DNA from 4 places in the Pseudoroseomonas sp. WGS1072 genome. Region 4 is predicted to be linked to each of the others. Evidence: predicted binding sites of a transcription regulator. Region 4 holds the regulator's gene; each other region holds the start of a gene.

Region 1 (7,829 bases), 580 kb from region 4:
CGCGGGCCCAGGCCGGGCTGTGGCAGCCGGGCAACCTGGTCGAGGTGCGCTGGGTCGGGCGGCTGGCCGAGCAGCTGGGCGCCCTCAGCGGCGAGATGGTGCACCCCACCGCCGCCCTGGCGCTGGACGATCCGCTCGCCCTGGCCCTGCTGAATTCCGCCTGCGCGCTGGCCGCCGAGGCCCTGCCGGAACGCGAGCCGCAGCCGCGCGTCTTCTCCGGCCTGCTGACCCTGATGGCCCATCTCGGCCGCGGCGCGGCGGCCTCGGTCGCCGACTACATCCGCTGGGAGGCCCTGCTGCTGGACGCGCTGGGCTATGGCCTCGACCTCGACGCCTGCGCCGTGACCGGCGGGGCGGAGGATCTGGCCTTCGTCTCGCCCCGCAGCGGCCGGGCGGTGAGCGCCGGGGCGGCCGGGCCGTATCGCGACCGGCTGCTGCCCCTGCCGCTCTTCCTGCGCGGCGGGCAGGATGAGCGCGACCCGGCGCAATGGCTGGCCGGGCTGCGCCTGACCGGCCATTTCCTGGCCCGCGACGCCTTCGGCGCCCGGCACCGCCCCCTGCCCCCGGCGCGACAGCGGCTGGAGGCGCGCATCGCCACCCTGCTGCCGCCCGGCCCCCCGGACGATGCCCCGCCCGGCTGAGCCGATCCTGCCGGATCTGTTGCGGCCCGGCCTGCGACTGGTCTTCTGCGGCTCGGCGCCCGGCGCGGTCTCGGCGGCCCGCGGCGCCTATTACGCGCATCCGGGCAACCGTTTCTGGCCGGTGCTGCAGGCGGCCGGGCTGACGCCGCGCCGCCTGGCGCCGGCGGAGTATCCGCTGCTGCTGGACTACGGCATCGGCCTGACGGACATGGCCAAGCACGCCGCCGGCAACGATGCCGAGCTGCCGCGCGATGCCTATGACCCCGAGGGCTTCGCGGCGCGCATCCGCGCCGTCCGCCCGGCCATGCTGGCCTTCACCGCCAAGGCGCCGGCGGCCGCCTTCCTGCGCCGCCCGACCGCCGCCCTGGCCTATGGGCGGGTGGAAGGGCCGGCCGACTTCCCGCCGGTCTGGGTCCTGCCCTCCACCTCCGGCCAGGCCAGCCGCTTCTGGGATGTGCGGCCCTGGATGGCGCTCGGGGCCTGGTTCCGGGAGCGGCCGCCGGGTGGCGCAGCCCCCTGACCACGGCCCATACTGTCCGGCCCACGAGCCGCTCCCAGGCCCGCGCCGCCGTAGCCGAGATCCCCCGCCCATGCAGAACCAGCCGCATCCCGACTTCGCCACCGCCGCCCGGCGCTGGTTCGGCGCCAGCCACACCCTGGGCGACGCGGAGCAGCGCGCGCTGAGCCATGCGCTGGCGCGGCGGCCGGTCAGCCGCGACACCAACGAGGCCTTCTCCGGCCGGCTCAGCCTGGGCGACCGGCTGGCGGACCGGGTGGCGGCCTTCGGCGGTTCCTGGAGCTTCATCCTGGGCTGCACGGCGGCGCTGGCGTGCTGGGTCGTGGTGAATGGCTGGGCGCTGGTCCACCCCTTCGACCCCTACCCCTTCATCTTCCTGAACCTGCTGCTCTCGATGGTGGCCGCGCTGCAGGCGCCGATCATCATGATGAGCCAGAACCGGCAGGCCGCGAAGGACCGGCTGGACGCCACGCATGATTACGAGGTCAATCTCAAGGCTGAGATCGAGATCATGGCGCTGCACGAGAAGCTCGACCGCATGCGGTCCGAGCAGATCACCGCCCTGCTGGCCCAGCAGGAGCGGCAGATCGCGTTGCTGACACGCCTGCTGGCCGAGCGCGGGGGCGGCGCGCCCGGCTGAGGCGCGCGCGCCGGCTCAGAACGCGCCGAAGACGTTCAGCATGGTGTAGAGGCCGAGCAGCACGATGGCGATGCTGCTGACCACCAGCAGGGCGTTGAAGACCGGGCTGCCGTAGAGCGCCGGGTCGGTCTCGGTCCGCCGCAGGTGCCAGACGGCGACCACCACGGCCAGCAGGAAGATGCCGGTGGCGACGCCGCCGATCTGCACCATCAGCACCGGCGAGCGCATGAAGAGATAGGCGAGTCCCCAGACCACCGGCAGGCCGATGGTGAAGCCGCGGATCCAGCGCAGCCGCTGCCGGCTGTCCTGCCAGTCCAGCACGTCCATCACCGCCAGCAGGTTGGTGTACATCCGGGCCCAGCTCGGGATGGCGGCCCAGAGGGTGGAGCCCAGCACCACCACGGCGCCGACCAGGAAGAGCAGCCCCGCCCATTCGCCCAGCGTGTCGGTATACATGCGGGTGAGCGCGGTGATCATCTCGTTGCCCCGCGGCACGATCCCCTGCGGATGCAGCACCGCGGCGCCCATGACGAAGAAGGCGATGGTGCCGAAGGTGTAGATGACCCAGGAGAGGAAGGCATCCTTGTACATCACCGCGATCCAGCCCCGGGCGCGGCGGCGCCAAGCCTCGCTGCCGTCGTTCGGGCCGACATAGCGGGCATAGCCCTTCTCGACGCACCAGTAGGTGTAGAAGGTCAGCTCATCCGCGCCCACGCCGGTGATGCCGAACATGGCGATGGCGGCGCCGATCGCGCCCGCCGGGATGGCCAGGGACAGGCCGCTGGCGATGTCCTCCATCGAATAGGCGTAAGGCGTGAAGGGCAGGCCCAGGGCGATGCCGATGGTGATGAAGGAGAAGACCACCACCAGCAGCCCGGCGCCGTGCTCGATGCGGCTGTACTTGCTGGAATAGAGCAGCGCGATGCTGCCGAGGACGATGATCACCGTCCAGAGGCCGAGGGACGTCCCGCTCATCGGATCGCCGCCGATCGGCAGCATGATGCTCATCGCCAGCGCCACGCCGCCGACCACGCCGCCCATCTGCAGGACCTTGGACAGCGCCATGAGCGCCCAGAGCAGGTTGATCCAGCTCAGCTTCCCGAGATGCGGGCCGACCTTGTTGTAGCCCGTCAGCGCCGGCTGGCCGGTGGAGATGGTCCAGCGCGCCAGCTCGATCTGCACCGCCACCTTCACGAAGGTGGAGAAGATCACCATCCAAAGCAGCGCGAAACCGACCGTGGCGCCGAGCGTGGTGGTGACGATCAGCTCGCCCGATCCGACGATGGAGGCACTCAGGATCAGGCCGGGGCCGAGATGCCGCAGCGAGTGCTTCCAGCCAACCGGTGGTTCACGAATGCCTTCGGGTGTCAGGCAATAGGGGTCCTCGGCATCCACCCGGTCGCGAGGGGTGGCTACGGGGTTGTCGGCATTCAAAGGCGCATCCTCCCGGATCATTCAGACGAGGGACGGCCTGTTCGTGGTCTTGGACCCCTCTTCTTCCCTATGGCCGGAAGCACGCCACCGGTCAGCCCCACCCGAACCCTCGCTCCCGTGTTTGTGAGCGGCGGGCGGCGAGGAGGATCGCGTCTGGTGGCCGGCATATGTTCGGCTTATGTTCTGTGCCGGCCATTCGCCCCTTCCGCCAGACCGCGCACTGCGCTAGCCCGGGGCGGCCGCGACCGCCCGGAGGATTGCCCATGCCCGACGACCTGAACACCTTGCCCGAAGGCGGCGACGTCCGGCCCACCAACCTCTCCGCCGCCCTCTCCGAGCGCTACCTGGCCTATGCCATGTCCACCATCACGGCGCGCTCCCTGCCGGATGTGCGGGACGGGCTGAAGCCGGTGCACCGCAGGCTGCTCTGGGCCATGCACCAATTGAAGCTGGACCCCGCGGCGGGCTTCAAGAAATGCGCCCGCATCGTCGGCGACGTCATGGGCAAGTACCACCCGCATGGCGACGCCGCGATCTACGACGCCATGGTCCGGCTGGCGCAGGAATTCGCGGCCCGCTACCCACTGGTCGAGGGCCAGGGGAATTTCGGCAATATCGACGGCGATAACGCCGCGGCCATGCGCTACACCGAGGCCCGCCTCACCGCCATCGCCAGCGCCATGCTGGAGGGCATCGAGGAGAACGCGGTCGACTTCCGCGCCACCTATGACGGCGAGGAGCGGGAGCCGGTCGTGCTGCCCGCCGCCTTCCCCAACCTGCTGGCCAATGGCGCCAATGGCATCGCCGTCGGCATGGCGACCTCGATCCCGCCGCACAATGCGGGCGAGCTCTGCGCCGCCGCGCTGGCGCTGATCGCCGATCCGGCGGCCGGGGTGGACGAGCTGCTGCGGCACATGCCGGGCCCGGATTTTCCCACCGGCGGCGTGCTGGTCGAGAGCGCAGAGGCGGTGCGCGAGGCCTATGCCACCGGCCGCGGCGGCTTCCGCGTCCGTGCCCGCTGGGAGCGCGAGGCGCTGAGGAACGGCGCTTGGCAGATCGTCGTCAGCGAGATCCCCTACCAGGTGGCGAAGTCGCGGCTGATCGAGCAGATCGCGCAGCTCATGGAGGAGAAGAAGCTCCCCCTGCTCGGCGACATCCGCGACGAGAGCACCGATATCGTCCGCATCGTGCTGGAGCCCAAGAGCCGCGCGGTCGATCCCGCCGTGCTGATGGAGACGCTGTTCCGCGCGACGCCGCTGGAATCCCGCGTCTCGCTCAACATGAACGTGCTGGATGCGAGCCGCACGCCGCGCGTCATGGGCCTGCGCGAGGTGCTGCGCTGCTGGCTCGACCACCGGCACGAGGTGCTGGTGCGGCGCAGCCAGCACCGGCTGGACGCCATCGCCCGCCGGCTGGAGATCCTCGACGGCTACCTCATCGCCTATCTGAACCTCGACGAGGTGATCCGCATCATCCGTGAGGAGGACCATCCGAAGCCGGTGCTGATCTCGACCTTCGGCCTGACCGACGTGCAGGCCGAGGCGATCCTCAACATGCGGCTGCGCAGCCTGCGCAAGCTGGAGGAGATGGAGATCCGCAAGGAGCACAAGAAGCTCACCGCCGAGCAGAAGTCGCTCCAGTCCCTGCTGGGCAGCGAGAAGCTGCGCTGGAAGCGGATCGCCGACGAGATCGCCGAGACGCGCCGCCGCTTCGGCGAGGAGACCGAGGCGGGCCGCCGCCGCACCGCCATCGACGCCGCCCCCGCCGCCGTGGTCATCGACGAGCGCGCCTTCGTCGAGCGCGAGCCGATCACCGTCATCCTGTCGCAGAAAGGCTGGATCCGCGCGCTGAAGGGCCATGTGCCGATGGAGACGGAGCACAAGTTCAAGGAGGGCGACGGGCTGCGCATCGCGCTGCATGCCGAGACCACCGACCGGCTCTGCCTCTTCGCCACCAATGGCAAGTGCTTCACGCTGAAGGCCGACGCGCTGCCGCGCGGACGCGGCGACGGCCAGCCGGTGCGGCTGATGGTGGACCTGACGAACGAGGATGACGTGGTCGACCTGTTCGTCTGGAAGGAGGGACGGAAGTTCCTGCTGGCGGCGACGGACGGGCGCGGCTTCGTGGTCCGCAGCGACGACCTGCTGGCCGAGAAGCGCACCGGCAAGCAGGTGCTGCTGGTCGATCCGCCGGCCGAGGCCGCCGCCTGCGTGCCGGCCGAGGGCGACAGCGTCGCCATCATCGGCGAGAACCGCAAGCTGCTGGTCTTCCCGCTGGAGCAGGTGCCGGAGATGATGCGCGGACGCGGCGTGGCGCTGCAGGGCTATCGCGATGGCGGCCTGGCCGACGTGAAGGTCTTCACCGCCACGGCCGGCCTGACATGGCGCATCGGCGAGCGGGTGCGGCTGGAGACCGACCTGACCACCTGGCGCGGCAACCGCGCCGGGGCCGGCAAGCAGCCGCCGAACGGCTTCCCGCGCAACAACCGCTTCGGCGGGTAGGCCCGCCCCGCCCGCTCCGGCGCCTACCGCCGCGCGCGCTCAGGAGGGGGTGAGGTTGGCCTGGCGGATGACCTCGGCATAGATCGCCGTGTCGCGCCGGATGCGGGCCGCCAGATCGGCGCCGCCCTGGGCCAGCACGTCCAGCCCGATCGCCCTCATGCGTTCGCGCGCCTCGGGCCGCCCGATGCTCCGCAGCAGCGCGTCGGACAGCGCCGCCCTGGTCTCCGGGTTGGCCCCGGCCGGCATCACCACGCCGTAGAAGGTGTCGTTCACCAGCTGCGGCCAGCCGAGCTCGGCCATGGTCGGCAGGTCGGCGAGCAAGGGGTGCCGACCAGGGGACACGACGCCCAGCGCCACCAGCCTGCCGTCACGCACCGCCTCCAGCACGTCGGGCAGGTTGCCGAAGGTGTAGTCCACGCGGCCGCTCAGCAGGTCCGTCAGCATGGGCGCGACGCCGCGATAGGGGACATGCTCGGCATTCAACTCCGCGAGTTGCTTGAGATGCTCGAGGCCCATGTGCTGGCTGGTGCCGTTGCCATTGCTGCCGAAGGAGAGGCCGGCGCCCGGCTGCCGCGCCTTGGCGAGGAAGCTCGCGAAGTCCGGCGCCACCGAGGGATGGCAGACCAGCACATGCGGCGTGCCGACCAGCAGCGCCAACGGATCGAAGTCCGCTGAGGCGTCATAGGGCCGGGGCCGGTGCAGGGTCTGGTTCACGGTGAAGCTGTTGGCGACCATCAGCAGGGTCTGCCCGTCAGGCGGCAGGACCTTCACCGCCTGCACCGCCAGCAGCGTGCCGGCGCCCGGCCGGTTCTCCACGACGAAGCTCTGCCCGAGCAGAGGGCCGGCCGCGTCCGCCGTCAGGCGGCCGACGAGATCGATGGCCGAGCCCGGCGGGAAGGGCACGACATAGCGGATGGGCGCCGCCGGTCTCCAGCCCGAGGGTTGCGCGAGGGCGGGCATGGCCAGAAGGCCACCCAGGGCCAGGAGCGGGCGACGACGCATCCATTCGGTCCTTCGACAGGGAGACGGTGCGATGCCCTGTGCAAGCCGCGTGCCACGGCGCGCGGCCGCTCTGGCCCAGGCTTTGCAGAGTCCGCCCGACCGCGGCGCCGGACTGGCTCCGGCGCGGCTCTCAGAGCAGGCTGTCCGGAAAGGGAAGCACGAGGATGAAGACGATCAGGCGAGGCGTCCTGGCCAGCGTGGCGATGCTGGCCGCCTGGATGCCGCCCACATGGCCCGCGGGAGGGTCTTCGCGAGCCGGCGAGGCTCGCGCGGAGACCATCACCGCGGTGCTGGAAGCGGAGATCGTCACGCTCGATCCCCATTACATCGGTGCCTATATCACGCGCACCTTCGGCTACATGGTGTTCGACACGCTCTTCGCTCCGGACAGCGAGGGCAACACGAAACCGCAGATGGTGCAGTCCTGGACCGTCTCGGACGACCAGCTCACCTGGGACTTCACGCTGCGCGACGGGCTGGCCTTCCATGACGGCGCCCCCGTCACCGGCGAGGATGCCGTCGCGTCGCTGAAGCGCTGGAGCACGCGCAGCGCGCTCGGCGGCCGGCTGATGAAGGTCGCGGCCTCGCTGGAGGCCACCGGCGCGAAGAGCTTCCGCCTGCAGCTGAAGGAGCCCTACGGCCTGGTGCTCGACACACTCGGCACCACCTCCTCGCCGACGCCGTTCATCATGCCGGCGCGCATCGCGGCGACCACGCCAGGCAGCACGCAGGTGTCCGAGATCATGGGTTCCGGGCCCTTCGTCTACAGCCGTGCGGATCACCGGCCCGGCGACCGCATGCTGCTGCGGAGGAATGCCGCCTATGTGCCGCGCCCCGAGCCCGCCGACTTCCTGGCGGGCGGCCATGTGGTCAAGGCCGACGCGCTCGACATCCGGGTCGTGCCGGATGGCGCCACCGCGGCGGCGGCCCTGCAGCAGGGCGAGATCGACTACATGCAATACGCCCCCTTCGACCTGCTGCCGGCGATGGAGAAGGACCGGCGCCTCAAGGTGCTGAACTTCGCCGGCGCCCACATGTTCACCGGCCACTACCGCATCAACACCGCCTCCCCGCCCTTCAACGACCCCGCCATC
Region 2 (7,829 bases), 190 kb from region 4:
GGGGCATCTTGCAGGCGCACCTCGACCGCGATGGCTGGACCATCGCCCTCCATCTCCTCCAGGCGCCTTTCCAGCTCCTTGATCCGCTTGTCGCGCGTGTCCGGCTCGTCGGGCAGTTGCCAGCCCGGTCGCGTGGTACGCACCACCGGCAGACCGTGGCCCGCCGCCTTTTCGAGAGGCCCGCTGTCGGCGGTGAGGACGGTGCAGTCCTCGCCGATCACGTCGCGGAAGTGCAAGACATCGGCGACGAAGGCATCATCCCCAAGGATGAAGGGAGCCTCCAGGTCAGGCGGCACTGCCCAAGCCCCAGGGCGCGGTGGCGCCATCTCAAGGGTCACCCTTGGATCGGCGGCCCGCAGCTCCACCGGCTGCTTCGTCTCCACCACCTCGGCGATGACAGCCGCGTACTTGCGCGCCCTCTTCTGCGGGCGCCCCTGTAGCTCGAACTTCTTCTTGTCAAGTTCCCGAGCGGTGTTGCGGCAGATCACCAGTCTGATGTGGTCGTCCCCAGTGATCTGCGCCCACGGGATAGCTGCCGGATCTTGGTGGTGCAGGAAGAAGTTGGTGTCGGGGAAGACGATCATGGGCGAGCTCCGGCGGCAGCGTCCGGCGACTGGAAGCCGCAACTGCGCTGCCATGGAATCTGCCTCGTTTCTCGGCTGCGATCCAGCCGGTGTTTCACGTTTCAGAAGGCTCGTCACCGGGATCAGCAAGGCGCCACGCCCGCCACGACGCACGTCGTGATGGTGGGGGCTCCCGGGTTTGAATCCTTGTTGTATTGTTGACGGAGCACGCCGCCGGGCGCCGCTGCCCGCCGGTGGGCAGGCCCGCGCGCGGCGGGACCGGATGTAACCATGCGCTTCGTGGCCGACGGCCCTGACATCCCCGACGCCGTCCGGCGCGCCCTGGAGGACGAGGAACTGGTCCTGTTCTGCGGAGCAGGTGTGTCCATGTCCACCGGGCCCGGCGTCGCCGGAATGCCTTCCTTCAGCCAACTGGTGAACAGCGTCACGGGGGCGCTGCGGCAGGTCCTAAATGACCAGGAGCAGGCTGCCCTCACGGGGTACCAGTACGATCGCGCCCTACACCTGCTGGAGCAGCGCCTGGGCCGAAACCGGGTGCGGCAGGCGGTTGTCGACGTGCTGACGGTCACGGCGCCGTTCGAACGCCACAAGGCGGTGCTCGAGTTGGCCCGGCTGCGGGACGGCGGCTTCCGCATGGTGACCACCAACTTCGACCCGCAGTTCGACCATGCTGCCAAGGCCCTGGGCTACGAGGTCACCAACGACGTCGCGCCCATGCTGCCCGTGCCGAAGCAGCACCGTTGGCGCAGCGTCGCCTACCTTCACGGCAAGATCGCACCCGGCGCCACGGGCGAGCACACGTCGGTGCAGTCACTGGTCTACAGCACCGGCGACTTCGGGCTGGCATACCTCACCGAGCGCTGGGCCAGTCGGTTCGTCACCGACCTGTTCACCAAGTACCCGGTGCTGTTCGTGGGATACAGCGTCGACGACCCGGTGATGCACTACCTGATGGACGCCTTCGCCGCCGAGCGTCAGCTTGCTGGGTCATCAGCCAAACCGTCGCCACGAGCCTGGGCATTCGCGCCCTACCAGGATCCGACGGCCATGGCCCAGGAGGAGGAGGCGTGGCGCGCGAAGGGCGTCGAGCCCATCCCGTACGCGGCGCCCAATCACGACCACTCGCTGCTCTACGACACCCTCGCCGAGTGGGGGCAGCGGAAGAAGTTCGGGCTCACGGCACGCATCCGTGCGGCCGAGCGGGCCTCCGACATCATCCCGGTCCCCCCCTACTCCGTCGATCACGAGGTGGAGGCGGTGCGCTGGGCGCTGGAGGAACCGGCTGCCGTTCTCAGCTTCGCCAAGGCCGAGGTGCCTGCCCCGATCCAATGGCTGCCGGTGCTCGAGGAGTGGCAACTCCTCGGCGTGCGCGCAAGCCTCCCCGCGACGGGTGCGTCGGTGTCCCAGACCGCCCAGGACGTGGCGGCACGCTGGGTCTCGCCAACCCACTTCCAGCTGATGGTCTGGCTGACGCGGCACCTGGACAAGCCGGAGCTGCTCGACTGGGTGCTGAAAGGTGGCAGCCCTCACCCCGCCCTGCAGACGGCGATCTTGGACCGCTTGGATGAACCCGCCGCCGCGCCGGGTGCCGTCGCGAAGCCGAACGAGAAACCTCATCTCGACACCGGGTTGGAGGCGGCCTGGCGCCTGGTCGCGCATCCTATGGCCCGCGCGCCCATGGCGGACCTCGCGGACGTTCATGCGTGCTGGACGCGCCTCAAGGGCGGGGCGGACGACCATGTCACCCGGCAGGACTTCACGCGGATGATGGCCCCTATCCCACGGATCAAGCGCACCCATCCGTTTTTCGAGCCGAGTGTGTCGCCTCCTGGAGGAACCGCCTCCTTCCGTCTGCCAACGGCTGGAGACCACGTCGCCATCGACATCGAGCTGGCCTGCGGCGACATGCTCGAATCCCTGCTCGAGGCAGTCCGGGGCCGGACGGCCTTTCTCGCGGCGGTGGCGGATGACCTGACCAGCCAGCTGAAGCGCGCGCTCGACCTGTTTGCCCTGGTGGGGCAGGCGGGCGAAACCAGCGATCCGCTCCCTGTCATGTACCGCCCGGTCCGACCCGGCCCCGAGGCCCGTGGTTACGAGGACTGGACGCGGTTGATCGACGTGACGCGGGATTCGATGGAGGCGTTGAGGGAAACGAACGCCCAGGCGGCGGATGCCCTTCTGCTCCGCTGGCGGGCGCTCCCTTACGTCCTGTTTCAGAGGATGGCTCTCGATGCCTACGCAGTCTGAAGCGCGCTTGGCGGCAGGTCTCGACTACCTGCTGTCCGGCGACATCCTGTGGTCAAGGCGTCACGAACCGGAAAGCATGCGCCTCCTGGGGCGGCTCTGGCGGGAACTGCCCGAGGAAAGCGCCGCCCGGCTGGCCGGGAGGGCTGTCGCCGGTCCACCAGATGTCGAGGATGCCGACCGGCGGGCGTGGCAGCTCGCCTCGAGGCTGGCCGAGATGCGCGACGCGGGCGACAGACCGCTGCCGCCCGAAGCATCCGCTCTCCTTGCGGCCTACGAGGCGGCGCACGGCCCCGTGGAAGCGCCGTCGTCGGTGAGGCTCGGGTTCGAGTTCGAACGCCTGGGCGTGCCTGATCGCGCGGGCGTGTCGGAGAGGGAGATGCGCGCGCTGAAGCTGGAGGAGCTCGTCTCGCTCCTGCAAGAGCCCGCCGTCCGCCAGCACCGCGCCTTCGACGACACGCGAGAATCCCTGATGGCGCTCTGGGGCGAGGTGGTTCCGTCACGGCCAAAGGCGGCTGCGAGGGTGCTCGAGCAGCTCGCGGCCCGGGGGATTTGGCCGGGTGACACCTGGCAGGCCACGCTGGTTGCCTTCAGCGGGATGAAGCGGGGTTGTGCCAAGGCCGCCCTGTTCCGCCGAATGGCTCCCCTCCTGCTCCAGGCGCCGGACTCGTTCCTCCAGAACCGGGAAGTCGCCTGGGCCATCGGGTACTGGCTTCCGGGAGCCACGCGAGTAACCGCAGCGGATCCGGCCGACCTTTTCTGGCAGCTCTGGGACCGGCTGGCTCCGATCTTCTTCGCGCTACCTGTCTCTCTCGGCCCGGATACCAGCCCCCTGGACGCCGCGATCAACGAGCCGCCGGGGCGCCTGACCGAGGCGCTCCTGCACCGCTTCTTTGCCTACCAACCGAAAGTGGGCCAGGGCATTCCGGCGGAGGCGGAACTACGCCTGCGTCAGGTGACGTCCGGCGGCGGGGACGGCTTTCTGCTTGGACGCGTGATCCTGGCGCGCCACCTGACCGCCCTGTTCATGACACAGCAGGACTGGGCGCAGCAGCACTTGGTCCCGAAGTTCAGCTGGACGGTACCCCGCGAGGCCGCGGCCCTGTGGAAGGGCTTCATCGCCGGGGGTTCCATTCACCCCAAGGTCTTGTCGGCGCTCAAGGACGATCTCCTGGATACGCTGCGCCATCACGACAGCGAGGTGCACCGCTCGAAGGAGCAGCTCTGGTCGCTTTTGGTGATGGCGTGCATCGAGGTTCCCGGTCTCATCGAGGCAAAGGAAGCCCAATCCCTGCTCCGGTCGGCAGATCCGGAGGCACGCCGCCACGCCGCGTTCCAGTTGTACCGCATGATGCCGGATGACGCGGCGAAGGCGGCGGCTTTCTGGGAAGCCCGACTTGGCCCCTGGATCGACGAAGCCTGGCCCAAGGATGTCGGCCTGCGCGACGCGGGCAGTTCCGAAAACCTCGCACTGGCGGCAGCCGCTAGCGGGGAGGCTTTCCCGCTGGCCGTGGACCTGATCGCGGGCACGGTGGTCCGGTGCAACCAGCACTTCCGCCTTGTCCACAACTTGGCCGAGAACGACCTCCCCGAGCGGTTCCCAAATGACGTTCTGAAGCTACTCGACGCGATTACAGATGGCTTGGGGAACTCCTGGGATGGGCTGGGGCTACGCCGCCTGCTGAGACGCGTCTTGGACGCCAATCCGGATCTGAGCACGGATCCCCGGTACACTCAGCTGGACGCGAACCTGCGCCGACAGGGTGGTTGAGGCGGCACCCTGCGGCGACGCCATGAGAAGGCCATGTGGCAGCCCATGTGCAACCTTGCTGCCCACAGGCGCGGGGCGCCACCGGATCGGAGTTTTGCCGCACCGCGGTTTTCGCTGGATGAGCCGCTGTTCACGATCCGCGGAGCGACATGCCGCATCCGAATGACGATGGGCGCCCAGGTACATGCCTTTTGGGGCCGTTTTGAGAGTCTGCGCCCCGGCCGGTGGTCGGCGCACGGTCTCTGGAATGGCGTACTCGGCGCCCACTGCTAGGCATCTGATCCTACGAGATTTCGGGCATGGCCGTCGGTAGCCAGCGACACCGAACGCGTCGTGTCGGCCCGCGACGCCATGAATGTTGCAAGGAAAACCACAAGGATTCAGGGCGATAGATCGGCTTGCGGGAGGGATTGTCACCCGGTCTCAAGGCAGCTGGTGATGCCTCCTTTGCTGGCAAATCACACCGACGCATGCCTATTGCGCCGGGCGAGATGTTCCGCTTCTGTTCTGGGCATGACGACCGCCCTTCCCTTCCCTGAGGCGACTGAACCGGGTCCCCCTGGCCCGGCGGGGTACGTCGGCGGGCGCGAAAACGGGCACTGGGTCGTCATCCCCGCGCCCGCATAGGGCGCCCGGCGGCCCCTCCCGCGGGCCGCCATCAACACACCGACAACCACCCATCAGAGACAGGAGGCACCATGCTCATCATCGGTGAACGAGGAACCGTGCGCGGCGACGTCGAGGCGGAAGCCAGCAGGCTGGAGGCACTGGCGGCGGACCTGCGGCGGCTCGCGGCGGCCGGGATGCCGTCGGCGGCGGAGCTGTCGGAGGCGCCGCTGCTGGAGGGATGGGCCGTGACCTCGCGCCCGGTCATGTGCCTTGTCGGCGCCGTCACCGGCCATCCGCTGCTGGACGGCCCCTACTGCCGGACCTCAGACCTTTGGGCCTTCGCGCCGACCGTGGGCTGGGCGCGAACGTTGAACCGCCTCTATCGCCTCGGCGCCCCGCGCGCGCCCATGCCGGTCGTGCCGCCGCCCGCCGACCGGACCTGCTCCCTGGGCCTGCGGTGACACCATGCCAAACCCCATCCCCAGCATCTCCGCATCCGCCCCCTCACCTGCCCTGCCGCCCGGCAGCATGGGTGGCGCCGCCGCCCTGACCGGCGACGCGCTGGACCTCGCTATCGAAGGGCTGGCCGAAGCCGTCGAGGAGGAGATCGGCCACGAGCCGTTCCACCTCGGTCCCGTTCCGCCGCAGGCGCGGAAGCCAACGCCCCCGCCCGTCCACCAGCCATCGCGCGTGCGCCTGGAAGACCCTGCCGAGGCCGCAGCCCACGCCATGCTCCGGCGCCTGCTCGAGGCCGATCCGACCCTGCACGGCAGGGCGCGGGAGCCGGGCGCGGTCCTCGTGGTCGAGGTGCCGGACGCCGAGTGGGTCGTCCCCGTCGCCGAGACCTGGCGCATGCTGATCCAGGGCACGGACGAGGTACCGTTCGACGGCGACGACGCCCAGGACCGGCCATACCGGCGGATCAGCAAGATTGAGCCGAGCTGGGCCGAGTTCCGCCGCGACGGCTCCGACCGCTGGCACCGCCCCGAGGACGGCAACGGCGCCGTCCGCACCATGGTCGCCAGCGGGCGCCCGGTCTACGGCTTCAGCCCGGCGCCCGCCCGCTGCCTGCCATCCGATCTGCTGCGGGCCGCCACGGCGACGGTGACCGTCGGCCCGCTGGATCCGGCCGCGCTGGCCGAGGCGGCGACCATGTTGACGGGCGCCGCGCCGGTCACCGCGTCCGTACCGCCGGAGGTGGCGCGGCTGGTCACCGTCGGTGACCTGTGGCTGGCCCGGCTGCCCCACCAGGATGCCGACGACTACCTCCGGCGGCTGGCGGAGCTGGCGTCGCAGCGGCTCTCCGTCCGCCCGCTGACGCTCGACGGCCTGCACGGGATGGACGAGGCCGCGCGGTGGGGCAAGGACGTCGCGCGGGATCTCACCGACTACGCCCGCGGCGCGTTGCCGTGGCGCGACGTGGACCGCGGCGCCGTGCTGGTCGGTCCCACCGGCACCGGCAAGACGACCTTCGCCAGGGCGCTGGCGGCGCAATGCGGGGTGCCGCTGGTGACCGGCTCGCTGGGCCAGTGGCAGGGCGCCAAGGACGGCCACCTCGGCACGACCCTCGGCGCCATGCGCGGGACCTTCGAGGCGGCGCGCAAGGCGGCGCCTTGCATCCTGCTCGTGGACGAGATCGACAGCTTCGGCAACCGCACCACCTTCCGCCACCACGACCGCGACTACTCGGTCCAGGTGGTCAACGCCTTCCTCGAGGAACTGGACGGCGCCGCCGGGCGCGAGGGCGTGGTCGTGCTGGGCTGCTGCAACGACGCCAGCCGCATCGACCCGGCCATCCTGCGGCCGGGCCGCCTGGAGCGCCTGATTGGGGTGCCGCTGCCGGACCAGGCGGCACTGGCCGCCATCCTGCGCCACCACCTCGGCGGCGACCTGCCCGGCGCCGACCTGTCGCGTCTCGCGCTGCTGGGCCTCGGGTCCACCGGCGCCGAGGCCGAGCGCTGGGTGCGCGGCATGCGACGGCGGGCGCGGCACGACCGGCGCGAGCCGACCCTGGCCGACCTGGAGGCGGAGCTGCGCGGCAAGGGGTCGCGCCCGGCTCCGGAGGTGCTGCGCCGCGTGGCCATCCACGAGGCCGGGCACGCGGTGGTGGCGGCGCTTGGGCGGCCCGGTGCCCTGATCTCGGCCACCGTGCTGGCGCAGGGCGACCGCGCGGGCCGGGTGCTATGGACGGAGCCTGCGGATGGCCAGGCCACGGTCACCCGTGCGGCCCTGTCAACATTGCTGCGCGAGGCGCTGGCGGGCCGGGCGGCCGAGGAGGAGCTGCTCGGCGAGGCATCGGGCGGGAGCGGCGGCGGCGCCGAGAGCGACCTCGCCACGGCGACGCGCCTCGCGACGGCGGCGGTGACCGCGCTCGGCCTCGACAAGGGCGGTGGCGCCCTGGTCTGGCGCGGCTTGCCGGAGGCGGCCGGTGTCCCCGCGCTGCTGGCGGCGCGGCCCGACGTCGCGCGCCGGGTCGGCGAGATGCTGGACGCGGCCTACGCCGAGACGCGGTCGGTGGTCCGGCACCACGGCCTGGCCATCTGCCGTCTGGCGGACATGCTGGTCGCCAAGGAGACGGTGCCGGGCGCCGAGATCGAGGCCCTGGTCGCGGCGTCCGGGGC
Region 3 (7,829 bases), 260 kb from region 4:
GCGCGACGACGGAGAACCCCTCCTTCGAGCTGAACGGCGCCATCCTCTCCCGCGTCCGCGTCTTCATCCTCAACGCCCTGGGGGCGGAGGCACTGGGCCTGTTGCTGCAGCGGGCGGAGGCGCATCTCGGCCGCGCCCTGCCCCTCGTCCCCGAGGCGCGGCAGGCGCTGATCGACATGGCCGGCGGCGATGGCCGCTACATGCTGAACATGGCCGAGCAGATCTTCGTGCTGGCGGAGGGCGAGAACCTCACGGTGGAGGATATGGGCCAGCTTCTGCAGCGGCGCATGCCCAGCCACGACAAGGCCGGCGACGGGCATTACGACCTGCTCAGCGCCTTCCACAAGTCGCTGCGTGGCTCCGACCCCCATGCCGCGCTCTACTACGCCGCCCGCATGGTGCATGCCGGCGAGGCGCCCGAGGCGGTGTTCCGCCGCCTCGCCTGCGCCGCCTCGGAGGATATCGGCATGGCCGATCCCCAGGCCATGGTGCAGGTCCTCTCCGCCTGGCAGGCCTTCGAGCGCATCGGCTGGCCGGAGGGGCGGCTCTTCCTGGCCCAGGCGATCAACTATGTGGCGACCGCGCCGAAATCGAACGCCAGCTACCTGGGCTGGGAGTCCGCCATGGCGGCGGCGAAGCGCAGCGGCCACCTGGCGCCGCCGATGCGCATCCTGAACGCCCCGACCCGGCTGATGAAGGAGATGGGCCGCCACGCCGGCTACCGCTACGACCACGATTACCCCGACGCCTATGCCGGCCAGGACTTCCTGCCGGAGGCGCTTGGAGAGGCCGCCTTCTATGCGCCGAACGAACGCGGCTTCGAGCGCGACGTGAAGCGGCGGCTGGATTACTGGGCCGGCCTGAAGGCGCGCCGCCGCCCGCCCGACTGAGGTCCGGCGTGACGCTGTCCTCCGCGGCTGGCGCCGGCCGTGCCGGGCTGGCAGGATCGCGCGCGCAAGGCAGGAGGGCCCGCATGTCCGCCGCACCGGAAGACGCCACCTGGTACACCGGCCCGGCGGGCGGGGCGCTCGACCCTGGCTCCGGGCGGGAGAAGCCGCATCCGCCGTTGCCCGCGGGCTGACGCCGCGTGACGCCCTTCACCCCGTCGTTGCTGGCGCTGGTGGCCCTGGGGGGCGCGGCGGGCTCGCTGCTCCGCTACGCCGCCGGCATCTGGTTCGCCCGCTGGTTCGGGGTCTTCCTGCCCTGGGGCACGCTGGCGGTGAACGTCGCCGGCAGCGCCGTGATCGGCCTGCTCGGCGGGTTGATGCTGGCGGGCGTCCATCTCTCGCCCGAGAGCCGCGCCCTCGTCATCACCGGCCTGCTCGGCGGCTTCACCACCTTCTCCGCCTTCTCGCTGGATGTCGGCACGCTGGCGCTGCGCTCGCCCGCCCTCGGCGCCGGCTACCTGGCGCTGACGCTGGCGGGCGGCCTCGGGGCCTTCGCCATGACCTTCGGCCTGGGCCATGCACTTGGCCGTGCCCTGGCGGGCTGACGTTTTTCACCATGCCGCAGGCGAACGGCCCGCCATGGACCTCGCTCCTCCGACCGGTGCGGAGGGGGAGGCATCGTCGCGACCCGGGAAAGCGCGGCGGCTTTCATCCCCTGGGCCTCAATGGGTATATTTTCCTTTACTTCGCCGATGCTGCCGCCTTATCCTCACGGCCATCGCCAGGCAGTTCCACGCCTACCCACCGGCCGGGCCAGAGGAGGAGCACGCCCTCATGAACCTGCACGCGGAAGTGGCTGGGCCGGCCCAATGCCTCGACCACCGATGCGGGCAGGGTGAGCTGGTTCTTGCTGGTCAGTTTCGCCATCCGCATCGGACGCTCCCAAGGCTGGTAAGGAAGTAAGGGAATAAGGAATTTATTCCTTTTCGTCAAGCGGAATTGGCTCGACGCCGCCCTGGCCGGCGGCTACTTCCCGCCCATGACCATCCAGCACCGCACCGTGCACGCGGCGGACGCCGATTCCCGGCTGGACCGCTGGTTCCGCCGCCATTTCCCGCAGCTCACCCAGGGCGCGTTGCAGAAGCTGCTGCGCACCGGACAGATCCGTGTGGACGGCAAGCGCGCCGAGGCCAATACCCGTCTCGAGCGCGGACAGGAGATCCGCATCCCTCCCCTGCCCGAGGGTCCCGCGCCGGAGGCGGCGCCGCGCGAGCGGGGGGTCAGCGAGGCGGATGCGCGTCTGCTGGAGACGATGATCCTCTACCGCGACGACAGCGTCATCGCCCTGAACAAGCCGCACGGCCTGCCGGTGCAGGGCGGCCCGAACATCCGGCGGCACCTGGACGGAATGCTGGACGCGCTGCGCTTCGGCCATGAGGAGCGGCCGCGGCTGGTGCACCGGCTGGACCGCGACACCTCCGGCGTCATCCTGCTGGCGCGCGACCCTCGCGCGGCCGGCCGGCTCGCCGCCGCCTTCCGGGGGCGGGACGCGGAGAAGACCTACTGGGCGATCGTGGTCGGGCAGCCGCAATATCAGGCCGGGCGCATCGACATGCCGCTGGCCAAGCTCGGCGGCCCGCACGGCGAGCGCACCGCCCCGGCGGAGGGCCGGGAGGGCGCGCATGCCATCACCGAGTTCAGCACGGTGGACGTGGCGCGGCGGCATGCCACCTGGCTGGAGCTCCGGCCGCTGACCGGCCGCACCCACCAGCTCCGCGTGCACTGCGCCGCGGCGCTGGAATGCCCGATCCTGGGCGATGGCAAGTATGGCGGCCAGGCCGCGCATCTGGACAATCTCTCGCACAGCCTGCACCTGCACGCCCGCGCCATCCGCGTGCCGCATCCCGAGGGCGGCACGCTGGAGGTCACGGCGCCGCTGCCGCCGCACATGCTGGAGAGCTTCGAGACGCTGGGCTTCGAGAAGCCGCGCACGCCGTCGCCCCGGCGGCAGGGCTGAGCCATGGCCCGCCGCCTCCTGATCGTTGCGGGCGCCGGCCTCGTCGCCGCGCCGCTGCTCGTCTGGGGCGCGGCGCAATGGCTGCTGCGGGATTCGGTGCTGCGCCCGCGCGTCATCGCCGCCGTGGAGCAGGCGACCGGGCGGAGGCTGACCCTCGGCGGGCCGGTGGGCGTGAAGCTCTCGCTGCTGCCGACGGTGACGCTGGAAGGCGTTTCGCTGGCCAATGCGCCAGGTGGCAGCCGGCCGGAGATGCTGACCGCCCGGCGCATGGAGGCGCGGCTGGCGCTGCTGCCGCTGCTCTCGCGGCAGCTGGCCTTCGAGCACATCCGCCTCGTCGAGCCGGATGTGCTGCTGGAGGTCGATGCGGCGGGCGAGGGCAACTGGCGCTTCCGGCCACCGCCTCCCCCCGCCGCCGACGCGCCCGGGCCCGCACCCGCGGCGCAGGACGGCCGGGCCGCGCGGCCGCTGGCCTTCTCGGTCTCGGAGATCCTCATCGAGGGCGGCCGGCTCACCTGGCATGACGTGCGCGGCGGGGGGCACGAGACGCTGGAGATCCGCGACCTCGCCCTGACCGCGCCGGAGCCGGCATCGCCGCTGGGCCTGCGCGGACAGCTGGCGCTGCGGGGCGTCGAGATCGCCGTGGAAGGCACGACCGGCCCCTTGCCGCGCCTCACGGGTGCCAGCGCCGAGCCGGCGGACTGGCCGCTCGAACTGACCGCGACATCGCCCGGCCTGCGCCTGCAGGTGCAGGGCAGCCTGTCCCGGCCGGAGGCCCTGGCGGGCTGGCGCCTGCAGGTCGAGGCCTCGGCCGATCGGCTGGGGCGGCTGTCGCCTTTCCTGCCGCCCGCGCAGCCCTGGCCCGCGGCGCTGGAAGGTCTTGCCGTGCAGGCCTCGCTGAGCGATGCGGGGCCGGGGCGGCCGCCGCACCTGCTCGGCCTCTCCGCCAGCCTTGCCGGCGGCGCGATGGCCCCCCTGGCGCCCGATCTGGTGCTGGGCGCCGGCAGCCTCCGCTTCACCGATGGCGAAGGGCCCGGTGAGGCCAGCCTGTCCGGTCAGTGGCGCGGCCTGACCTGGCAGGGCGAGGCCCGCCTTCCCCCTCTGGCCGCCCTGGCGGCGCCGGGCCCCTGGCCGCTCGAGGCCACGCTGCGGGCCGCGGGGCTGGAGGCGCGGCTGCAGGGGGCGCTCAGCGGCACCGCCCCGCTCGGCGCCCGAGGCCGGTTCGAGGGCCGTGGGGCGGACACGGCGCCGCTCCTCACCGCCCTGGGCCTGCCCGGGCCGCGCCTGACCGAGGCCCATCTCGCCACGGCCTTCGACTGGTCCGGCGGCACGGCGCTGTCGCTCGAGGATCTGCGATTGTCGTCGCGGGAAGCCTCCCTTGGCGGCACGCTGCGCTGGCAGGCGGGCGCGGCGCGTCCGAGCCTGCGATGGGCGCTTTCGGCGCCGCGCCTCGACCTTGATGCCCTGCTCTCGGCACCGCCGCCGCAGCCGGCCGCGCCCCAGCCGGCGGGCGGCACCCCGGCGGTTCCGCCCCGCCCGCCCCTGCCCGCCGAGGCCGGGCCGCGCCGCGTGATCCCGGCCTTGCCCCTGCCGCTGGCGCGCCTGCGGGGGCTGGATGCCGAGGGACCCCTGGACATCGCGGAGCTGAGGCTGCGCGGCGTGACCTACAGCCAGATCCAGGGCCATCTGGCCCTGGAGGGCGGGCAGCTCCGGATCGCCCCCCTGGCCTTCAGCCTGCCCGGCGGCCGTCTGGCCGGCAGCCTGGCCGCCGATGGCGCGGCGGCCCCGCCCCGCCTCTCGCTGGCGCTGCGGCATGAAGGCGGCGGCCTCGACCTCCGGCCACTGCTGCAAGGCTATGGCCTGCCGCCCCAGGGCAGCGGCCTGCTGGAGCTGGAGGCGGATCTGCAGGGCGCGGGCGAAGATCTCCGGTCCCTGGCCGGAACGCTGAGCGGTCATCTGGCACTGGCCATGGCCAATGGGCAGATCGAGAACCGCCTGCTGGAACGTCTGGGCGGTGAGTTGCGCCGCCTGATGCTGCCGGGCGCCCCGGCGGAGGCGGGAACGGCGCTGCGCTGCCTGGCGCTCCGCCTGCAGCTGCGTGATGGCATCGCCCGGCCGCAGGCCATGCTGATCGAGACCGGCCTCGCCGACGTGGTGGGCAGCGGCGAGATCGATCTGGGCCAGGAGCGGCTGGCGTTGCGACTGCTGCCGCAGCTCCGCCTGGGCGGCCTCGGCCTGACGGCGCCGGTGGTGGTGGGCGGCAGTTTCGCGGCGCCCAGCTACCGCCTCGATTCCGCGCGGGTGCCCGAAGCGGCCGCCGGCATCCTGGGGGAGTTGATGAGCCGGCAGGCGGAAAGCGGCGATTCGGTCCTGGGGCGGCTGGCGCAGCAACTGGCGGACCGGCCCGCCGGAAGCCTGCCGGATTGCGCGCAGCAGCTGAGCGTGGCCCGGGGTGGCCATTCCGGCCCGGTACCGGCCGAATCCCCCGCGCCGTCAGGCGGCCGCCCGCGCGCCCCCGGGCCAGTCGACATTCTGCGCGGCCTGCTGGGCCGCTGACATGGCAAGGGGCCCCATGGGGCCCCTTATCAGACTCGCGCCACTGCGTGAGGCGGCGCCGCTTCCGCCCTACTCGGCGGCCGCAGCGTCCCCCTCCTCCTCGGGCCCCGCCAGCATGCTGTTGGCGACGACGCCGGCCTGCGCGCGGATGCGCTGCTCGATGCTCTCGGCCATGGCCGGATTGTCGCGCAGGAACTGCTTGGCGTTCTCCCGCCCCTGACCGATGCGCTGGCTGTCGCAGCTGAACCAGGCGCCCGACTTCTCGACCACGCCCGCCTTGACGCCGAGGTCCAGCAGCTCGCCGACCTTGGACACGCCCTCGCCATACATGATGTCGAACTCGACCTGCCGGAACGGCGGCGCCATCTTGTTCTTCACCACCTTCACGCGGGTCTGGTTGCCGGTGACTTCCTCGCGGTCCTTGATCTGGCCGATGCGGCGGATCTCGAGCCGGCAGGAGGCATAGAACTTCAACGCGTTGCCGCCCGTCGTCGTCTCGGGGTTGCCGAACATGACGCCGATCTTGAGGCGGATCTGGTTCAGGAAGATCAGCAGCGTGTTGGAGCGAGAGACCGAGCCGGTCAGCTTGCGCAGCGCCTGGCTCATCAGCCGGGCGTGCAGGCCGACATGGCTGTCGCCCATCTCGCCTTCCAGCTCGGCGCGCGGCACCAGAGCGGCGACGGAATCGACCACCAGCACATCGACCGCGCCGGAACGCACCAGCGTGTCGGCAATCTCCAGCGCCTGCTCGCCCGCATCGGGCTGGCTGATCAGCAGGTTATCCACATCGACACCGAGCTTGCGGGCATAGCCCGGGTCCAGCGCGTGCTCGGCATCAAGGAAGGCACAGGTGCCGCCGCGCTTCTGCGCCTCGGCGATGGCGTGCAGCGCCAGCGTCGTCTTGCCCGAGCTTTCCGGCCCGTAGATCTCGACGATGCGTCCCTTGGGCAGGCCGCCGATGCCCAGCGCGAGGTCGAGGCCGAGCGAGCCGGTCGGGACGACCTCGATCTCGTCCGACTGCTGCTTGGCCCCCATGCGCATGATCGAGCCCTTGCCGAAGGCCCGTTCAATCTGGCTGAGCGCGGCATCGAGCGCCTTGTTCTTGTCCATTCTGGAACCCCTTCGCCAAGCGGCTGTCTATATGGATCGGAGACACTGACCGGATCAGTGCTTATCCCGGCGCGATGCATTCGATAAGGCAGGGCCAGGATATCATTTTCCTGTGACGTCAGTGAACCCAGAGAGCTATTCAATCCCAGGTTTAATTCTCTGCCGCCCCAGATTTCGAGTTCCCTATATGTTCGCTTCTGCCTCGTTCCGCAAGAGGATCAGCGTGGAAGCAGGGCTTTCACCGCCTCCACGAGCTGGGCCGGCGCATAAGGTTTGGCCAGGAAGCGAAGACCCTCGCCCTCCACGCCCGTCTCGACCATGGACGGCGCATAGCCACTGGTCAGCAGGACCGGCAGGGCCGGGAAGCGATGCCGCAGCCGGCCGCAGAGCGCCAGGCCGTCCATGCCGGGCATGATGACATCGGATACCAGGGCGCGAGGCGCGAGCCCGGCTTCCACCAGCTCCAGCGCCGCCTCGGCATCCTCCGCCGCGACCACCTCCCAGCCCGCGCGGCGGAGGCTGCGCTCCGCGAGCTGCCGCAGCAGCCCCTCATCCTCGACCAGCAGCAAGGGTGCCGCCGTTCCGCCCGCCGCCATCAGGGAGGATGGCGCCGGGCCTTCCGCCGCACCATCGGCAACGGCCTGGGGCGCGGCCTCCTCGACGCGGGGCAGCAGAATGCGGAAGCAGGTCCCCTCTCCTGGCCGGCTGCTCACGGTCAGATAGCCGCCCGACTGGCGGACGATGCCATGCACGGTGGCGAGACCCATGCCGGTTCCGCCCTGCTGGGCACGGCTGGTGAAGAAGGGTTCGAAGATGCGCGGCAGGATCTCGGGCGGAATGCCCAGACCGGAGTCGCTGACCTCCAGCACGGTCCATCGTCCGGCCGGCACCGGTTCCGGCATCGCCGGCAAGGCCTGCAGCAGCAGTTGCCGGCCGGTGGCCAGTCGCAGCCTGCCACCCGTCGGCATGGCCTGGCGGGCGTTCATCGCCAGGTTCATGACAACCCGGTCCAACTCCGACGGGTCGATCCGCACCGTGCGCTCCGGCTTCTCCAGCGCCAGCTCCAGCCGGATGTCCGGCCCCAGCAGCGGCGTCAGGAGCCGGGCCACACCGGAGACCGCCTGGTTCAGCGGCACCAGCCGTGGCGCCAGGACCTGCTGCCGGGCATAGGCGAGCAACTGCCGCACCAGCCCGCCGCCGCGCTCCGCCGCCTCGCGGATCTGCTGCAGCTCCGCCGCCGCCGCGGGGCCCGAAAGCCGCTC
Region 4 (7,829 bases):
GGCGCATCAACCCCGCGCCCTTCCTCTTCTTCTTCGATTTCGGCGGCTACGCCGCGGTCGGCGCCAGCCCCGAGATCCTGGTCCGCCTGCGGGACGGCGAGGTCACCGTTCGCCCTCTGGCGGGCACCCGCCCGCGCGGTGCCACACCGGAGCAGGACCGGGCTCTGGAGGCCGAACTGCTGGCGGACGAGAAGGAGCGGGCCGAGCATCTGATGCTGCTCGATCTCGGCCGCAACGATGTGGGCCGGGTGGCGCGCATCGGCTCCGTCCGCGTCACGCAGAGCTTCACCATCGAGCGCTACAGCCAGGTCATGCACATCGCCAGCGAGGTCCGCGGCAACGCGCGGCCGGAGGTCGGCCCCCTGCAAGCCCTGGCGGCGGGCTTCCCCGCCGGCACCCTCTCCGGCGCGCCCAAGGTCCGTGCCATGGAGATCATCGAGGAGCTGGAGCCCTCGCGCCGTGGCCTCTATGCCGGCGGGGTCGGCTATTTCAGCGCCGGCGGCGGCATGGACACCTGCATCGCCCTTCGCACCGCCCTGGTGAAGGATGGGGTCATGCATGTCCAGGCGGGTTGCGGGGTGGTGGCGGATTCCGATCCGGTCGCGGAGTTCGAGGAAACCCGCGCCAAGGCGCGCGGCCTGTTCCGCGCCGCCGAGGAAGCCGTCCGATTTGCGGCGGATCGGCGTTAGCGATGGCCGGTAGAGCTATGTTTTTTAAGCAAACCCGATGGCCATAGCCGGGGCGAACAGCGCGCCCCGGCCGTCCTTTCCGCGCGCGGGGCGCGCATTTGTCGCGGATTGTCCGGAGCGACCACCTCTTCGAGGTGGCGCCCGGACCGCAGAACGGGTCGCGAAGACATGATCCTGCTGATCGATAACTATGACAGCTTCACCTTCAATCTCTATCACTTCCTGGGCGATCTTGGCGCCGAGGTCGAGGTTCGCCGCAACGATGCGGTGACGGTGCAGGAGGCGATGGCCCTGCGGCCGGAGGCCATTCTGCTCTCGCCTGGCCCCTGCACGCCGAACGAGGCGGGCCTTTGCCTGCCGCTGATCGACGCCGCCGCCGCGGCCCGGCTACCGCTCCTGGGAGTCTGCCTCGGGCACCAGGCCATCGGCCAGGCCTTTGGCGGCGTCGTGGAGCGCGCCCCGGCTCCCATCCATGGCAAGGTCTGGCCGATGCACCACCGGGGCACGGATGTCTTTGCCGGCCTGCCCAACCCCTTCCCCGCGACGCGCTACCACTCCCTGATCGTGCGCCGCGACGGGCTGCCCGCCGCGCTCGAGGTCACCGCCTGGACCGAGGACGGGCTCATCATGGGCCTCGCTCATCGTGACCTGCCGATCTGGGGCGTGCAATTCCACCCCGAGAGCATCGCCAGCGCGCACGGGCATGACCTGTTGCGGAACTTCATCGACATGGCCGGCATCCGCCTGCCGCCCCGGCACCAGGCCGCGTGATGACGCAGTCCCTCAAGCCCATCCTGGCCCGGCTGGCGCTGGGCGAGCGTCTCGCCGAGAGCGAGGCGGAGCAGGCCTTCGGCATCATCATGGAAGGCGAGGCCACGCCCGCGCAGATCGCCGCCCTGCTGATGGCGATGAGAGTCCGCGGCGAGACCGTCGCCGAGATGACCGGCGCGGTGCGCGCCATGCGGGCCCGCATGATCGCCGTCGAGGCCCCCGCGAATGCCATCGATCTGGTGGGAACGGGCGGTGACGGCGCCGGCACGCTGAACATCTCGACCGCCGCCGCCATGGTGGTCGCGGCCTGCGGCGTCCCGGTGGCCAAGCATGGCAACCGCGCCCTCTCCTCGCGCTCCGGTGCCTCCGATGCCTTGTCGGCGCTGGGGATCAATCTCGATGCCCCGCTCGCCGCCCTGCCCGCCATTCTGCGCGAGGCCGGCATGGTGTTCCTGATGGCGCCCCGTCATCATGCGGCCCTGCGCCACGCCGCGGGTCCGCGAATGGAGCTCGGCACCCGCACGATCTTCAATCTGCTGGGCCCCCTCACGAGCCCGGCGCGGGTGAAGCGCCAGATGACCGGCGCCTTCGCGCCCCAGTGGTTGCGCCCCATGGCGGAAACCCTGCTGCGGACCGGCAGCGAGCGGGCCTGGCTGGTCCATGGCCAGGGGCTGGACGAGCTGACCCTCTCGGGCCCCAGCCAGGTGGTGGAGCTGAAGGATGGACACATCCGCGAGTTCGCCCTCGCGCCCGCCGATGCGGGACTTCCGGAAGCGCCGGTGGAGGCCCTGAAAGGCGGCGACCCGGCCGAGAACGCCGTGGCGCTGGAAGGGCTGCTGCGGGGCGCCACGGGCGCCTACCGGGACTGCGTGTTGCTGAATGCCGCGGCGGCGCTCATCGTCGCGGGCGTCGAGACCGATCTGCGGGAGGCCGCAGCCCGGGCCGGCCGGGCGATCGACGACGGATCGGCCCTGCAGGTGCTGGAACGCCTGCGCCGGGCGACGGCCATGCCCGAAACCCGGCCGGACTGAAGGGCCTTCCCTGTGACGATCTCCGACCAGCCCCCTGGCCTGCCCCCTGGCCCGCCACGCCCGCCTTCGAGGAAAGCTCCATGAACACCGAGGCCCTGCCCGACACCCTGCTGCGCATCCTCTCCGACAAAACGTCGGAGATCCGCGAGCGGGCGGCCAGCACGCCGCTTTCCGAACTGGAGGGGCGCGTGCGTGACGTGGGCAAGCCGCGCGACTTCACGGGCGCGCTGTTCGCGGCGGTCGCGGAGGGGCGCATCGGCCTGATCGCCGAGATCAAGAAGGCCTCGCCCTCCGGCGGCCTGATCCGGGATCCCTTCGATCCGGTCGGCCTGGCCAGGGCCTACGAGTCCGCCGGGGCGGCCTGCCTGTCGGTGCTGACCGATGGCCCCCACTTCCAGGGCAGCCCGGCCGACCTGGTCATGGCGCGCGGGGCCTGCGGACTGCCGGTGCTGCGCAAGGATTTCATGATCGACCCCTATCAGGTGTTCGAAGCACGGGCGATGGGCGCGGATTGCATCCTGCTGATCCTGGCCGCCCTGTCCGACGAGCAGGCCAGGGAGCTGGAGGACGCGGCGCGCAGCCTGGACATGGCGGTTCTCGCCGAGGTGCACGACCGCCACGAGCTGGAACGGGCGCTTGGCCTCCGCACCCAGCTGATCGGCGTGAACAACCGGAATCTGCGCAGCCTGAAGACTGATCTGGCAACGGCGGAGGAGCTGGTTCCGCTGATCCCGCCCGACCGCATCCCGGTCGCCGAGAGCGGGCTGCGCGACGCCGCGGATGTCCGCCGCATGGCGGCGGCGGGTGCCCGCTGCATTCTGGTGGGCGAGCATCTGCTGCGCCAGGCGGATGTCGCCGCGGCCGCCCGTGCCATGGTCCAGGCCTGATGCTGCCCCCGCCCGCCCTGACCCATTTCGACCAGGAGGGCCGGGCCGTCATGGTCGATGTCTCGGCAAGCCCGACACCGTGCGGATCGCTCTCGCGCGCGGCTGCGTCCGGATGGCCGCCGAGACCCTGGCCGCCATCGGCGCGGGCAGGATGAGCAAGGGCGACGTGCTGGGCGTGGCCCGTCTGGCCGGGATCATGGCCGCAAAGCGGACGGCCGACCTGATCCCCCTCTGCCACCCGCTGGCCCTGTCCTCGGTGCGGATCGACTTGCGGCCCGAGGGCGAGACGAGCCTGCTGATCGAGGCGGAGGTCAAGACCACCGGCCCGACGGGCGTGGAGATGGAGGCGCTGACGGCGGTGAGCGTCGCGGCCCTTACGGTCTATGACATGTGCAAGGCGATCGACCGGGGCATGACCATCGAGGGCATCGGCCTGCTGCGAAAGGAAGGCGGCCGGTCGGGGCGCTGGGAGGCCGCGCCGTGATCTCGGTCGAGGAGGCGCGGGGCCGCATCCTGGCCGGCCTGCGGCCGACGGGTGCGGAAACGGTGGCGCTGGCCGAGGGCTGGGGCCGCGTGCTGGCGGCGGCGGTCATCGCCCGGCTGACCCAGCCGCCGGCCGATGTCTCCGCCATGGACGGCTACGCCCTGCGGGCCGCGGATGCGCGGGACGGCGGCGTGCTGCGGGTGATCGGCGCGGCGCCGGCCGGGCATCCCTATCAGGGCAGGATCGGACCCGGCGAGGCGATCCGCATCTTCACCGGCGGTCTGCTGCCCCCCGGCGCCGATACCATCCTGTTGCAGGAGGATGCGGAGGTCCTGGACGGCCAGGTGCGGATGCGCGAAGCGCCCCGGAAGGGCCGGTGGATTCGCGAGGCGGGGCTGGATTTCCGCACCGGCGATGTCCTCCTGACGCCCGGCCGTCGCCTTTCCGCGCGGGATATCGGACTCGCGGCGGCATCGAATCACGCCTGGCTCACGGTGCATCGGGCACCGCGCATCGCCATCCTGGCGACGGGAGACGAGATCGTGCTGCCGGGCGAGCCGGTGCCGGCGGGTGGGATTGTCTCATCCAATGCCCATGCCCTCGCCGCGCTGGTCCGCGCCGGCGGTGGAGCACCGCTGATCCTGCCCATCGCCGGGGATGATCGCGAGGCCATCGGCCGGGCGGCTGTCGATGCCGCCAGGGTTTGCGACATCCTGGTCACCACCGGGGGAGCCAGCGTCGGCGAGCATGACCTGATCCAGCCCGCCCTGGAGCCCCACGGCTTCCGCCTCGACTTCTGGAAGATCGCCATGCGGCCAGGCAAGCCGCTCATCTGGGGCCATCTGGCGGGCACGCCGCTGCTGGGGCTTCCGGGAAATCCGGTCTCGGCCATTGTCTGCGCGCTGCTGTTCCTGTGGCCGGCGACGATGGTCCTGTCCGGCCTGCCGGCGGCCGCCCCTCCCTTCCGGATGGCCATGCTGGCGGGCGACCTTCCCGCGAATGACCGGCGCGAGGACTATATGCGCGCGGATCTGTCCCGCGACGGGGAAGGCCGGTTGATCGCGCGGGCGGCATCGCGGCAGGACAGTTCCATGCTGCGAACCCTCTCCGCCTCCGGCGGCCTGCTGCGGCGCCCGCCGCATGCGCCGGCCCTGCAAGCCGGCGCGATGGTCGAGGTGCTGGTGCTGGACGAGTTCGGGATCTGAGCCGGGCAACTGCGCGGCTCCTTCAGAAATTCAGCCAAGCCTCGGATTTCAGGGCATTTGCCCGTTGACCGCGAATGCGGAACTTTCGTAGAACATCGTGGACGGTCGCGCTTTGTTCGCTGCCGCCCCACTGGTTCCGGGAGCCGCCCTATGCTGACGCGCAAGCAGCACGAGTTGCTGATGTTCATCGACCGGCATCTCCGGGACACCGGCTTCTCTCCCTCTTTCGAGGAGATGAAGGAGGCCCTCAAGCTGCGCTCCAAATCGGGGATCCACCGCCTGATCACGGCCCTGGAGGAACGTGGCTTCCTGCGGCGGCGCGCCCACCGCGCGCGTGCCCTTGAGGTCATTCGCCTTCCCGAGAGCGCGATGGCTGGACCGCGCATGGCGGCCGAACCCGCTGCGGCGCGGGCGGAGGCGCCGCGCCCGGCCTTCTCGCCCCCGGCCTTCTCACCCAATGTCATCCGCGGCAATTTCGCCTCTAATCTGCCCGGCGTCCCGCGCGCCCCTGACGCGGCCGCGGTGCACCTGCCACTCTATGGCCGCATCGCCGCCGGCCAGCCGATCGAGGCCCTGCGCGACCAGGGGACCAGTGTCGAGGTGCCCACCGCCCTGCTCGGGAACGGCGAGCACTATGCTCTGGAGGTCGCTGGTGATTCGATGGAGGGGGCCGGCATCCTGGATGGCGACACGGTCATCATCCGCCGTGACGAGACGGCCGATAGCGGATCCATCGTGGTGGCCCTGGTCGACGACGCCGAGGTGACGTTGAAGCGGCTCCGGCGCAAGGGCAACTCGATCGCGCTCGAAGCCGCCAATCCGCGCTACGAGACCCGTATCTTCGGACCCGACCGGGTCAAGGTCCAGGGGCGCCTGATCGGTCTGCTTCGGCGCTACTGACGCCCAGGGGCTTGTTCTCCTGGCGCCGTTCCCAGGCCGGGCGAGGCGGCCTGGGAACCCAGGGGCGGTCGCCGCGCCATTCACGGTCCGAGAGGATGCGCGCTCCACCAGGCTCCAGCCAGATGGCGTGCGATCCGTTGCGCCAGACGCTGAAGCGGTCGACGACCGGAATGCCCTCGCAGCGGCCCCGGATGGGCTCGGGGGAGATCAGTACGGCCGCCTCCTGGCCGCAAGCCGGAGCGGCTGTCACCGGCGGCGCCGTCTCGCCACGGCGGGTCCGGGCCGGCTTCAGCAGCAACGCCGCCCTGCTTCCTTCCCGCGGCTGAAACCGGCAGATCAGGCCGGCGCATGGCAGGAGCGCGTCATCACCGGCGGTTTTGTCGGAATAGGGCTCGGCTTCGTCCTCTCCCCAGCCCCGAAGCCAGCTGTCACGGATGAAATTCGACGCCCCGCTGGCACGGTGCAGGACGACGGCTCCATCGGTACGAAAGGCGATGAGGCGGGCATCGGCGGAAACCAGCACGTCCGGCGGCGCGGTCCAGAAGGAAGCGCACAGGCCGGTGGCGATCAGCGGAAGGCCAAGGCAGCGCCAGCCGCTCCGCCACAGGCACAACCAGATCATGCCGAAACTCGTCAGGGCCAGGGCCCAGGCCGGCATGGGGCGGGCCAGGAGAGCCGCGCCTGGCCAGCTGGCGACCGTGCGCGCGACCCACAGCACGACCTCCACGCCCCATCCCATCACCGCCAGCGGCCAGCTTTCGAGATGCAGCGGCATCAGCGCGGCCGCGGCCAGGGCGGCGGGCATGATGAGAAAGGAGGTCACCGGCACGGCGAGCATGTTGGCGACGACGCCATAGAGCTGGATGCGGCCGAAATGGAACAGGCCGAAGGGCAGCGTGGCCAGCGTCGCCAGAACCGAGGTCAGCACCGAGCCCATGAGAATCAGAAGGGGTCGTCGCCACCATTCGGCGCTGCGTCGCCAGCGGGTCATCCAGCCGGCCGTCGCTTCCGCACCCGCGACCAGGGCCATGACCGCGGCGAAGCTCATCTGGAAGGAGGGGCCCAGCACGGCCGCCGGCTGGATCAGCATCACCGCCACGGCCCCGAGCGCCAGGGCCCGCATGGAGAAGACGCGGCGGCCCAGCAGGACGGCCAGCGTCATCAGGGCCGCCGAGGCGAAGCTGCGCTGCATCGGAACCTGGAACCCCGTCAGGGCCAGATAGCCCAGGCCCAGCAGGAGGGCGGCCGGCGCCGCCAGCAGCCTGCCGTCATGGCGCAGCGCGAGCCAGGGCCAGAACGCGATGGCACAGCGGGCCACGCCGAATCCCAGCCCCATCACAATGGCGATGTGCAGGCCCGACACCGACAGCAGATGGGCCAGACCGGAGTCCCGCATCGCCGCCATGGCATCCGGTGCGATGGCGCTCTGTCCTCCCGTGATCAGGGCCGCCGCGATGGCGCCCACGGACCCCGGCAAGGCGGTGGCCACCCGCTGCTCCATGCTGGCCCGCAGGGTGGCGAAGACCGGTGCCCGATCCGCCTCCTGCAGCCGCTCCGCCGAACCGATGGCGAAGCCCGAGCCGCCCAGGCCCGAGAAGTAGGCGTCGCGCTGGAAGTCCCAGGCCCCCGGATAGGCGGGGGCGGAAGGGGCGCGCAGCAGGGCCCGCACCCGCAGCCGGTCCCCTGGGGAGGGGTGGAGGGGATCGTCCTTCCGCAGCCGCAGGCGGATGTCGCGCGGCAGGGTCCCTGGCCCTTCATCCAGCATCACGCCGGAGAGGGTGATACGAAGTCCTTGCGGCAGGGTCTGCACGGTCTCGACACTGCCCGTGACGATGACCGCCCTGCCGGGGAGCGTGAGGGGC

Evidence for each region. Region 4 encodes LexA, which represses DNA repair genes until DNA is damaged. Its sites were predicted from a motif close to TGTTCTANNTANGTTC; they were not measured.
Region 1: the regulator LexA is predicted to act here: its motif matches at 3,401-3,416, upstream of parC (DNA topoisomerase IV subunit A).
Region 2: the regulator LexA is predicted to act here: its motif matches at 5,092-5,107, upstream of ACF3NH_RS14465 (DUF6634 family protein).
Region 3: the regulator LexA is predicted to act here: its motif matches at 6,745-6,760, upstream of recA (recombinase RecA).

The regions. Positions count from the first base shown of each region.
Region 1 covers NZ_JBMPSU010000001.1:3,845,804-3,853,632, forward strand. The annotation lists gene recO (DNA repair protein RecO) at 1-641, shown strand, start outside; gene ACF3NH_RS18065 (mismatch-specific DNA-glycosylase) at 625-1,161, shown strand; gene ACF3NH_RS18070 (DUF1003 domain-containing protein) at 1,232-1,798, shown strand; gene ACF3NH_RS18075 (Nramp family divalent metal transporter) at 1,814-3,232, opposite strand; gene parC (DNA topoisomerase IV subunit A) at 3,496-5,733, shown strand; gene ACF3NH_RS18085 (Bug family tripartite tricarboxylate transporter substrate binding protein) at 5,773-6,735, opposite strand; gene ACF3NH_RS18090 (ABC transporter substrate-binding protein) at 6,900-7,829, shown strand, end outside.
Region 2 covers NZ_JBMPSU010000001.1:3,077,294-3,085,122, reverse strand. The annotation lists gene ACF3NH_RS14480 (hypothetical protein) at 1-584, opposite strand, end outside; gene ACF3NH_RS14475 (SIR2 family protein) at 855-2,831, shown strand; gene ACF3NH_RS14470 (hypothetical protein) at 2,815-4,599, shown strand; gene ACF3NH_RS14465 (DUF6634 family protein) at 5,298-5,669, shown strand; gene ACF3NH_RS14460 (AAA family ATPase) at 5,674-7,829, shown strand, end outside.
Region 3 covers NZ_JBMPSU010000001.1:3,522,397-3,530,225, forward strand. The annotation lists gene ACF3NH_RS16525 (replication-associated recombination protein A) at 1-890, shown strand, start outside; gene ACF3NH_RS16530 (fluoride efflux transporter FluC) at 1,088-1,492, shown strand; gene ACF3NH_RS16535 (hypothetical protein) at 1,629-1,814, opposite strand; gene ACF3NH_RS16540 (RluA family pseudouridine synthase) at 1,927-2,904, shown strand; gene ACF3NH_RS16545 (AsmA family protein) at 2,908-5,457, shown strand; gene recA (recombinase RecA) at 5,527-6,567, opposite strand; gene ACF3NH_RS16555 (ATP-binding response regulator) at 6,786-7,829, opposite strand, start outside.
Region 4 covers NZ_JBMPSU010000001.1:3,264,670-3,272,498, reverse strand. The annotation lists gene trpE (anthranilate synthase component I) at 1-689, shown strand, start outside; gene ACF3NH_RS15355 (anthranilate synthase component II) at 858-1,460, shown strand; gene trpD (anthranilate phosphoribosyltransferase) at 1,460-2,491, shown strand; gene trpC (indole-3-glycerol phosphate synthase TrpC) at 2,572-3,378, shown strand; partial or broken gene moaC (cyclic pyranopterin monophosphate synthase MoaC) at 3,381-3,862, shown strand; gene ACF3NH_RS15335 (molybdopterin molybdotransferase MoeA) at 3,859-5,067, shown strand; gene lexA (transcriptional repressor LexA) at 5,218-5,967, shown strand; gene ACF3NH_RS15325 (ComEC/Rec2 family competence protein) at 5,924-7,829, opposite strand, start outside.